DNA from 2 places in the Pseudoxanthomonas sp. LjRoot206 genome. Region 1 is predicted to be linked to the other one. Evidence: riboswitches for the same ligand, from Rfam matches in the RefSeq annotation. Region 1 holds a riboswitch; the other holds the start of a gene.
What was found. Region 1 has a riboswitch for cobalamin ahead of AC04MD_RS14605 (ribonucleoside-diphosphate reductase subunit alpha). Riboswitches for the same ligand answer to the same signal wherever they lie in the genome.

Region 1 (5,053 bases):
ATCCTGCTTCCCTTCGCCACCGCGCTGTCCGTGTTCGCGCTGGCGGCGCCCGCCACCGCGCAGCAGCGCACGCTCACCGACGAACAGAAGGCGACGCTGCTCGAACGCCTGAAGGACGCCGACGCCAACGGCGATGGCCTGATCGACAAGGCCGAGGCCGAGGCGAAACTGCCGCGCGTGGCCAAGCGCTTCGACACGCTGGACGCCAATGGCGACGGCAAGCTCTCGCCCGAGGAACTGCGTGACGCCGGCCAGAAGATGGCCGGTCGGCGCGGGCAGTAAGGCAGCGCCATGGACGGCCTGCGCGCCTTCGCCGGCCTGCCGCTGCTGGTACTGGCATTGATCGCGGCGGTGGAGGCCGCCTGGCTGGTGCGGCGAGGACGCCGCTACGACTGGAAGGGCTACTGGGCCTCGCTCGGCGATGCCGTCGGGCGCGCGCTGCTCGGACTGCTGCTCCAGGGCGGCGTGGTCGGCGTGCTGCTGTTCGCGATCTGGGAGTTCCGCCTGACCACGATCGCGATGGACCAGGCCTGGCACTGGTTCGCGCTCTTCCTCGGCCAGGAACTCTGCTACTACGCGATGCACCGCGCCGACCACCGCGTGCGCTGGTTCTGGTTGAACCATTCGGTGCACCACTCGGCCGAGCAGTACAACCTGTCCACGGCCTACCGGCTGGGCTGGACCGGCAAGCTGACCGGCGCGGCGGTATTCTTCGGCCCGCTGGTGTGGCTGGGATTTCCGGTGCCATACGTGGTCGGTGCGCTGGCGGCGAACCTGTTCTACCAGTTCTGGTTGCATACCGAACTGGTGCCGCGGCTGCCGCGTGCCATCGAGTTCGTCTTCAACACGCCCTCGCACCACCGCGTGCACCACGCCAGCAATCCCGACTACCTGGACTGCAACTACGGCGGCGTGCTGATCGTGTTCGACCGCCTGTTCGGCACCTGCCGTGAAGCGCAGCCCGACGTGCCGATCCGCTACGGTCTGGTGGAGCCGGTGCGCAGCTACAACCCGGTGAAGATCGCCTTCCACGCCTGGGCCAAGCTGGCCCGTGACCTGCGCCGCGCCCGTGGACCGGGCGAGGTGGCGCGGACGCTGTTCGGTCCGCCGGGCTACGTGCCGGGCGCCGACGCCGACCGCTGAACTGGCCCGCGTGCGCGGGGGCGGCGACAATATGCGCCCCCGGCGGCCCCACGCCGCCCGCACGCCGAGCCCCATGACCGCCTTCGTTACGCCCGACCGCATCCGCAGCCTGTTCGCCCAGGCCATGTCCGACATGTATCGCGCCGAGGTACCGCTGTACGGCGACCTGATCGAGCTGGTCGGCGAGATCAACGACGCGACGCTGCAGCGGGATACCGCGCTGGGGGCGCGCCTGCAGCGCAATGCGGAAACCGAGCGCCTGGACCTGGAGCGCCATGGCGCGATCCGCGTCGGCACGCCGGCCGAGCTGGCGATGCTGGGCCGCGTGTTCGCGCTGATGGGCATGCATCCGGTCGGCTACTACGACCTGACCGTGGCCGGCGTACCGGTGCACGCCACCGCGTTCCGCCCGCTGACGGAAGCCGCGCTGGCGGCCAATCCGTTCCGCATCTTCACCTCGCTGCTGCGGCTGGAGCTGATCGCGGACGAAGCACTGCGCGCGGAAGCGGAGAAGATCCTCGCCAGGCGCGACATCTTCACCGCTGGCGCGCGTGCGCTGGTCGCGCAGGCAGAACGCGATGGCGGACTGGACGACGCGGATGCGCAGCGCTTCGTCGCCGAGGTGCTGGAAACCTTCCGCTGGCACGGCGATGCCACGGTGGCGCTGGACACGTACCGCGCGCTGCTCGGCCTGCACCGGCTGGTCGCCGACGTGGTCAGCTTCCGCGGCCCGCACATCAACCACCTCACCCCGCGCACGCTGGACATCGACGCCGCGCAGGCCGCGATGCTGGCGCGCGGCATCCAGGCCAAGGCGCAGATCGAAGGCCCGCCGCGCCGCGCGGTGCCGATCCTGCTGCGGCAGACCAGCTTCAAGGCGCTGGAAGAGGAAGTCGCCTTCCCCGACGCCACCGGCACGCTGGTGCCCGGCAGCCACAGCGCGCGCTTCGGCGAGATCGAACAGCGCGGGCTGGCGCTGACGCCGGCCGGCCGCGAACTCTACGACCGCCTGCTGGCGCAGGTGCGCCAGGCCGGCGGTGCGGGCAATACGTCGGCGGACTATCCGCAGCGACTGGCGGAGGCGTTCGCGGCCTTCCCGGACGACGAGACAACGCTGCGCCAGCAAGGCCTGGGCTATTTCCGTTACCGCCTGACCGACAGCGGCACCGCCCTGCCGGCCACCGAGCGCGCGGGCATGACGCCGGACGCGCTGGTCGAGGCGGGCCACGCCGTCGTCGATCCCATCGTCTACGAGGACTTCCTGCCGGTCAGCGCCGCGGGCATCTTCCAGTCCAACCTCGGCGGCGGCGAACAGCGCGCGTACGACGCGCACGCCAACCAGGACGCGTTCGAAGCCGCCCTGGGCGCGAAGATCCACGACCCGTTCGCCCTGTACGCGCAGGCGCAGGACGCCTCGATCGCGGCGCTGCGGTCGTAGGGCGGGCCTCGCGACAAGAACCGAATGACGTCATCGTCGCAGCTCCACGACGCCGAACGCGTGCGATGGTGGGCCGAGGCCCACCCTACGGCGCACTGCAAACCGTGAAACCCGCGCCCTGCCGACGCCCGCTGTTCCACACTACATTTGGTGTTGACGCCTCCCGGACCCCCCACTATCTTGTGGCTGTCGGTTCCGGCGGTGGCTAGCCTCCGGATGAAAAGGGAAGCCGGTGACGCCTCGCGCCACTCCGGCACTGCCCCGCAGCGGTAATTGGGAACGACCCCGCCACCAGCACTGAGGCTTGGCCTCGGGAAGCGGCGGACTAGGAGGAAGGCCTGCCTTCCGCGCCCATGAGTCCGAAGACCTGCCGACAGCCGCGCGATGCACACCGCGCGGTGCCGGCCGCGGAATCTCCGGGGGGAGATGGCTGGCGAAGCAGGGCGCCCGCAGTCCGTCTGCGTGGTCTCGGTCCCTGCGACGCCGCTTCCCCACTGTGACTCTCCATCCGGCCTGACGCGACCCCGCGAGGGACGGGCCGCCGCGTGCACCACGCATGGAGAAACTTCGTGACCCAGATCGACAGCGCCGTCGCCGACGCCGGCACCACCCCGTCCCAGAAGGACGCGTTCTCGCTGACACCCCCGCCCACCGCCACCGCGATGAGCGTGACCAAGCGCAATGGCGGCCGCGAGCCGGTGGACCTCAACAAGATCGTGCGCGCGGTGCAGCGCAACTGCGAAGGCCTGCACGCCATCGACCCGATGCGCGTGGCCACCCGCACCATCTCCGGCCTGTACGACGGTGCCAGCACGCGCGAACTGGACGAGCTGTCGATCCGCACCGCCGCGCTGCTGACCGGCGAAGAGCCCGAGTACAGCCGCCTGGCCGCACGCCTGCTGGCCGCCTACATCGCCAAGGAGGTCACCGGCCAGGAGATCCACGCGTTCTCGCAGTCGGTGACCCGCGGCCACGAGGTCGGCCTGATCAACGACCGCCTGCTGAACTTCGTGCAGACCAACGCACGCAAGCTCAACGACGCGCTGGACGCCTCGCTCGACCTGCACTTCGACTACTTCGGCCTGCGCACGCTGTACGACCGCTATCTGCTGCGCCACCCGCACACGCGCAAGGTCATCGAGACCCCGCAGCAGTTCTTCCTGCGCATCGCCTGCGCGCTCAGCGAGGACGTGCCGGAAGCGATGGCCCTGTACCGCCGCATGGGCAACCTGGACTACCTGCCCAGCTCGCCGACGCTGTTCAACAGCGGCACCACGCACGAGCAGCTGTCGTCGTGCTTCCTGCTGGACTCGCCGCAGGACACGCTGGAATCCATCTACGCCAAGTACGGCGACATCGCCCAGCTGAGCAAGTTCAGCGGCGGCATCGGCGTGAGCTACACGCGCGTGCGTTCGCGCGGCTCGCTGATCAAGTCCACCAACGGCCACAGCAACGGCATCGTGCCGTGGCTGAAGACGCTGGACTCTTCGGTCGCCGCGGTCAACCAGGGCGGCAAGCGCAAGGGCGCTGCCTGCGTGTACCTGGAAACCTGGCACGCCGACATCGAGGACTTCCTGGAACTTCGCGACAACACCGGCGACGAGGCGCGCCGCACGCACAACCTCAACCTCGCGAATTGGGTCCCGGACCTCTTCATGAAGCGCGTCGAGGCCGACCAGGAATGGTCGCTGTTCGATCCACGCGTGGTGCCGGAACTGACCGACCTGTATGGCGCGGCGTTCGAACTCGCCTATACGCAGGCCGAAACGCAGGGCAAGGCGATGAAGACCATCTCCGCCCGCAAGCTGTACGGCCGGATGATGCGCACGCTGGCCGAGACCGGCAACGGCTGGATGACGTTCAAGGACAAGTGCAACGCGGCCAGCAACCAGACGCTGCGCGCCGGCAACGTGATCCACCTGTCCAACCTGTGCACCGAGATCCTCGAGGTCACCTCGGCGGAAGAGACCGCGGTGTGCAACCTCGGCTCGATCAACCTGGCCAAGCACGTCGACCGCGATCCGGACAACGGCCGCACCTGGTTCGATTTCGACAAGCTCGCCGAGACCGTGCGCCTGGCCGTGCGCCAGCTGGACCGCGTGATCGACCTGAACTTCTATCCGATCGAAACCGCGCGCCGCGGCAACCTGCGCTGGCGCCCGGTCGGCCTGGGCTGCATGGGCCTGCAGGACGTGTTCTTCAAGCTGCGCCTGCCGTTCGACAGCGCCGAAGCACGCACGCTGTCGGCGAAGATCGCCGAGACCATCTATTTCCACGCGCTGGAAACCTCGGTGGAACTGGCGCAGGAACGCGGCCGCCATCCATCGTTCGCCGACACCCGCGCCGCCAACGGCGAGCTGCAGTTCGATGCCTGGAACGTCGTGCCCGAGAACACGGAGCGCTGGGACGCGCTGCGCGAGCGCATCAAGGAACACGGCCTGCGCAACTCGCTGCTGATCGCGATCGCGCCGA
Region 2 (5,053 bases), on a different contig from region 1:
TCGGCGTGCGCTCGGCGATGCCGGCGGTGCGCGCGGAGCGGCTGTGCCCGCAGGCGGTGTTCGTGCCGCCGGACTTCACGCGCTACAAGGCGGTGTCGCGGCAGGTGCGCGAGATCTTCCTGCGGCATACCGACCTGGTCGAGCCGCTGTCGCTGGACGAGGCCTATCTCGATGTCACCGCGCCAAAATCCGACCTGCCGACGGCCACCGCCGTGGCCGAGACGATACGCGCGCAGATACGCGAAGAGACGCAGCTCACGGCATCGGCGGGCGTGGCGCCCAACAAGTTCCTCGCCAAGATCGCGTCCGACTGGCGCAAGCCGGACGGACAGTTCGTACTGCGTCCGCACCAGGTCGAGGCGTTCCTGACGCCGCTGCCGGTCGAGCGCATTCCCGGCGTCGGCAAGGTGATGCAGGGCAGGCTCAATGCCGACGGCATCCGCACGGTGGGTGATCTACGCGCGTACTCGCAGCATGAGCTGGAGACGCGCTACGGCAGCTTCGGCGGCGGGCTGTACCGGCGTGCGCGCGGCATCGACGAGCGGCCGGTGGAACCGGACCAGCCGGTGCAGTCGATCTCGTCCGAGGACACGTTCGCCACCGACCTGCTGTTGTCCGAGCTCGAACCGCACATCCTGCGCATCGCCGAAAAGGCGTGGACCGCCAGCCGCAAGACCGAACGCGTCGGCCGCACCGTGGTGCTGAAACTGAAGACCGCGCAGTTCCGCATCCTGACGCGCAGCTTCACGCCGGAATCGCCGCCGGCCTCCGCGCAGGAGTTCATCGATATCGCGCTGGCCCTGCGCGAGCGTGTGGATCTGCCGGCTATGACGCGATATCGCCTGGTCGGCGTGGGGCTTTCGGGGTTCCGCGATCGCGAAGACAGCGTCGTGCAGGCGGGCCTGTTCGACCCGCAAGAGGCCTAGGCGCTGCTCAGGCGGCGCGCCAATCGAAGGCGAGGTCTTCGTTGCGCTCGAAGCGGCGCAGGTGCGAGGCGATCACGCCCTGCAGGCGCTCGCGTGGCTCAACGTCCGGCTGGTGCAGCGTGATGACGAGCGCATCGCCGTCCACGGCGAAGTCGGCGGGGCCGAGATCGCCGAACGGAATGCGGGCGTGGTGGTCGTCGGGCCGGTCGATCTCGAACGTGTGCCGCCACTGGTTGCACAGCGTGCGCAGCAGTCTGGCGGGATCGGACGGGAGGACGGTGACGGAGGACGTGGGAGTCATCGACGGATCGCAACAGGGGGAGTGCTCCTGTTTACGTCCGGGCATGCAGGTCGACAAGGCCGGCAACGGAACAGTCCATTGCCGGCCTCCGGTTCAACGCGCGGCTCAGTCGCGCGCGCTGTAGCGCAGGCTCAGGCCGTACTCGCGGCCGGGCTGGTTGTACCAGGCGATCGTTTCGTACTCGCGGTCGAACACGTTGCTGGCGCGCGCCTGCAGCGACCATTCGTCGGTAATCGCGTACTCCAGGCGCAGGTCCAGCGTGCCGTAACCGGCCAGGCGGACGCTGTTGGCGGCGTTGTCGTAGCGGTGGCTGGCGCCGTAGCCGGTCACGCCGATGCGGAAGTCGCCGAACGCGCGGTCCACGTCGAGGCGCGCCGTGTTGCGTGCGCGGCGTGCCAGCAGGTTGTCGTAGTTCGCGCCGGCGGTGTGGTTTCGCGGGTCGGTGTGGCTGATCTGCGCGGCGATGTCGAAGCCGGCCAGCGTCACCGCGCCGGTCAGTTCGAGGCCGCGGATGCGCGCTTCGTCGGTGTTCGCCGGCAACCAGTTGCTGTCCAGCGCGATCAGGTCCTCGATGCGCGTCTCGTAGACGTTGACGCCCCAGTTCCACGCATCGCCGTACTGCGACAGCCCGATGTCGAGGGTCTTGGAGCGCTCGGGTTCCAGCAGCGCATTGCCGGAGAACGGGTAGTACAGGTCGTTGAAGGTCGGCGCCTTGAAGCCGGTGCCGGCATTGACCGTCAGCTTGAAGCCGCCGCCGAAGCCGAGGCCCCAGCCCAGGTTGCCGGTGACGTGGTCGCCGAACTGGTCGTTGTCGTCGTTGCGCAGGCTGGCCTGCACCTGCTGCGCGCCGAAGCGGCCCTGGTACTCGATGAACACGCCGGTGTTGTCGCGGCTGTCCACGGGCACGCCGATGGTGTCGTTGACGAAGTCGACGCTGCTGGTGACCTCGTCGCGCTGCCAGTCGGCGCCGGCGCTCAGCAAGTGCTGCTCGCCAAACGCGAAGTCACCCTGCAGCGACGCCGTATCGCGGCGGGTGTCGAACGTGCTGACGTCCTCGCGGGCGGCGCCCGTGCCGTCGTTGAAGTAGTTGTGCGACTTGTCCGACGCGCGACCGACCTGCGCGGTCAGCGTGGTGGCGGCGGACGGCTTCCAGGTCAGCTTGCTGCCCAGCACCTGCTGCACGTTGTCGGCTTCGTTGCCGCCGTAGATGCTGCCGTCGAACTCGTTGAAGGCGTCGGCGTTCAGTGCGTGGCCTTCCAGGGTCAACGCATCGGTCAGCTTGTAGCCGGCGCGGACATTAAGGGAGACGTTGCGGTAGCCGTCGTCATCGGGCTCGTCGGTGAAGCAACCCTGGAACAGCGTGCCCGACCCGCGGCAGGCGTTGATGCCGTCGGTTTCCTGGTACGCCGCATTGGCGCCGATCCAGCCACGCTCGCCGCCGTAGGCGAAGCCACCGCTGGCTTCGCGCAGGTTGTTGCTGCCGCCACCGATGCGCAGTTCGCGCGACAGGCCCTGGGTGCCGCGGCGGGTGAAGATCTGGATGACGCCACCGATCGCTTCCGAGCCGTACAGGCTGGAGCGCGGACCGCGCACGATCTCGATGCGTTCGATCTGGTCGACCGGCAGGTCCTGGAACGACGCCAGGCCGGCGGTCGCCGAGCCGATGCGGATGCCGTCGACCAGCACCAGCACATGGTCGGACTCGGTGCCGCGGATGTTGATCGTGCTCAGCTTGCCCAGGCCGCCCTGGTTGGTGAAGCCGATGCCGGCGCGGCCCTTCAGCAGATCGACGAGCGAGCGCGACTGGCTGCGCTCGATCTCCTCGCGAGTGATGAGCTGGGTCGGCGCCAGGCTGTCCTGCAGCGCGACGTCGGTGCGCGTGCCGGTGACAACGACTTCGTCCAGGTCGGTGGCGTCCTGCGCCTGCGCGGCGAACGGCAGCGCCAGCGCGACCGCGGCGGCCAGAAGGGAAAGGGAATGACGGCTGTGCATCGGATTCAACTCCATCGCGCGCCCCGCGCGCATTGTTCGGCGTGGAGTTGCGACGACGGAGAGGGAACGTTGCGGACAGCGCAGCAGGCGAACGGCGGCGCGGCACGCCGCGACGCCCTCCGCATCGCAACCAGTGGACTCCCAGGCCGGTCTCCGGGCTTGCGAAGGCGTGCCGTACACGCTGCCGGGGCGCCTTCCCATGCGTAGTCGCACAGTGGCCGATGCCGCGGTTGTCTTCGCCTACCGTTGCGGGGGCAGCGCCGGAATGCCGCCTGAGCGGGTCACCGGCTTCCCGTTTCAACCCTTGGCGGAAACACCGCAGGTCACCTGAAAGCGCGCGCAGTATACGCGGGACGACGCGCTTCGCGCCCACGGGGCGGCCCCATCCGGGCAATGCCCTGTAGAAGCGGGCCATGCCCGCGACGCTTTTGTCCGGAATGTCCCGGTGCGGAAGCAGGCCGGCTCGCGATGTTTCTGCGCCGGGTGCTGCGCGAAAGGCATCGCGCCCATGGGGCGCTCCTACAGGCGTGTCTTGCGCGTCACTCGGAAGGCTTGCTCATGTAGGAGCTGGCCATGCCCGCGATGCTTGCTGGCGTCAGTCGTCGCCGCGCGAGTCGAACAGGTTCAGCGACGGCCCGGTGTCTTCCTCGCGCTCGGTGTGCGTTGTGGTCACGGGCCCGGCGGCAGGACGGCCGCGCGGCGGTGGCAGCAGGGCGGCAGCGGCGTCGTAGGCCACCAGCAGCTCGCTGCGGCGGTCTTCGGGCAACTGCTGCCAGTGGCAGTCCAGCAGCGCGCCTTCCAGCGCGTACAGCAGGTTGAGGCTGGGGCGGAAGCCCGCGCGCTTGACCCGGATGAAGGCTTCCACCGCGCCCACCGACTCCAGGTCCTCCTGCGTGCGCAGGCCGACCTGGCGCAGCCAGGCGGCGGACTTGGGGCCGATGTTGCGCAGCTTGGTGCCTGTCATGTCAGCGAATCCACGAAGATGGCGGCGATGCGTTCCATGCCCGCCTGGTCGTCGGCATCGAAGCGCGCCAGGCGTGGGCTGTCCAGGTCGAGCACACCGACCAGTTCGTCCCCTTTCACCAGCGGTACCACCAGTTCCGAGCGGGAAGCCGAATCGCAGGCGATGTGGCCAGGAAAGGCGTCCACGTCGTCCACGCGCTGGGTCTGGCGGGTGCGTGCGGCGGCTCCGCAGACCCCCTTGTCCAACGGGATCCGCACGCAGGCTGGTAAGCCTTGGAACGGACCGACGACCAATTCCCGGCCATCGAAGAAATAGAAGCCCGCCCAGTTGAAGTCCGGCAGTGCGTGGTACAGCAGCGCGGCCAGGTTGGCGGCATTGGCGATCCGGTCCGGTTCGCCGGCCAGCAGGGCACGGGCCTGCTCGGCCAGCTGGGCGTATTGTTCCGGCTTGCTGCCGGTGAGCGTTTGCGAGGCGAATGACATGCGGCCGATTCTACTCCGCGCATCCGCGGGAGGGCCCGATATGATGAGTCACATATGCAAGGCCCGAACGGGCAACAGGGGACCATGGGCATGCGCGGCGACGAGGACGAAGCAGGGTGGCGCGGCCATGGAGTGACGCGACTGGAGGCCTTCGTCGACGCGGCCTTCGCGTTCGCGGTCACCCTGCTGGTCATCTCGGTCGAGCGCATTCCCGACAGCATGGCGGGCCTGCTGCAGGCGCTGAAGAACGTACCGGCCTTCGCTGCCAGCTTCGCGATGGTGGCGATGTTCTGGTACGCGCACGTGCGCTGGAGCCGCCGTTACCGGCTGGGTAGCGTGCCGGCCACGCTGCTCAGCCTGCTGCTGGTGTTCCTGGTGCTGGTCTACG

Region 2: another riboswitch for cobalamin. It lies ahead of btuB (TonB-dependent vitamin B12 receptor); the one in region 1 lies ahead of AC04MD_RS14605 (ribonucleoside-diphosphate reductase subunit alpha).

Annotation. Positions count from the first base shown of each region.
Region 1 is NZ_JBGFFI010000004.1:329,182-334,234, forward strand. Features, by position in the region: gene AC04MD_RS14590 (EF-hand domain-containing protein) at 1-282, shown strand, start outside; gene AC04MD_RS14595 (sterol desaturase family protein) at 292-1,143, shown strand; gene hglS (2-oxoadipate dioxygenase/decarboxylase HglS) at 1,217-2,581, shown strand; cobalamin riboswitch at 2,755-2,970, shown strand; gene AC04MD_RS14605 (ribonucleoside-diphosphate reductase subunit alpha) at 3,244-5,053, shown strand, end outside.
Region 2 is NZ_JBGFFI010000002.1:351,950-357,002, forward strand. Features, by position in the region: gene dinB (DNA polymerase IV) at 1-926, shown strand, start outside; gene AC04MD_RS06270 (DUF2218 domain-containing protein) at 934-1,227, opposite strand; gene btuB (TonB-dependent vitamin B12 receptor) at 1,333-3,219, opposite strand; cobalamin riboswitch at 3,347-3,565, opposite strand; gene AC04MD_RS06280 (TfoX/Sxy family protein) at 3,815-4,183, opposite strand; gene AC04MD_RS06285 (GAF domain-containing protein) at 4,180-4,665, opposite strand; gene AC04MD_RS06290 (TMEM175 family protein) at 4,720-5,053, shown strand, end outside.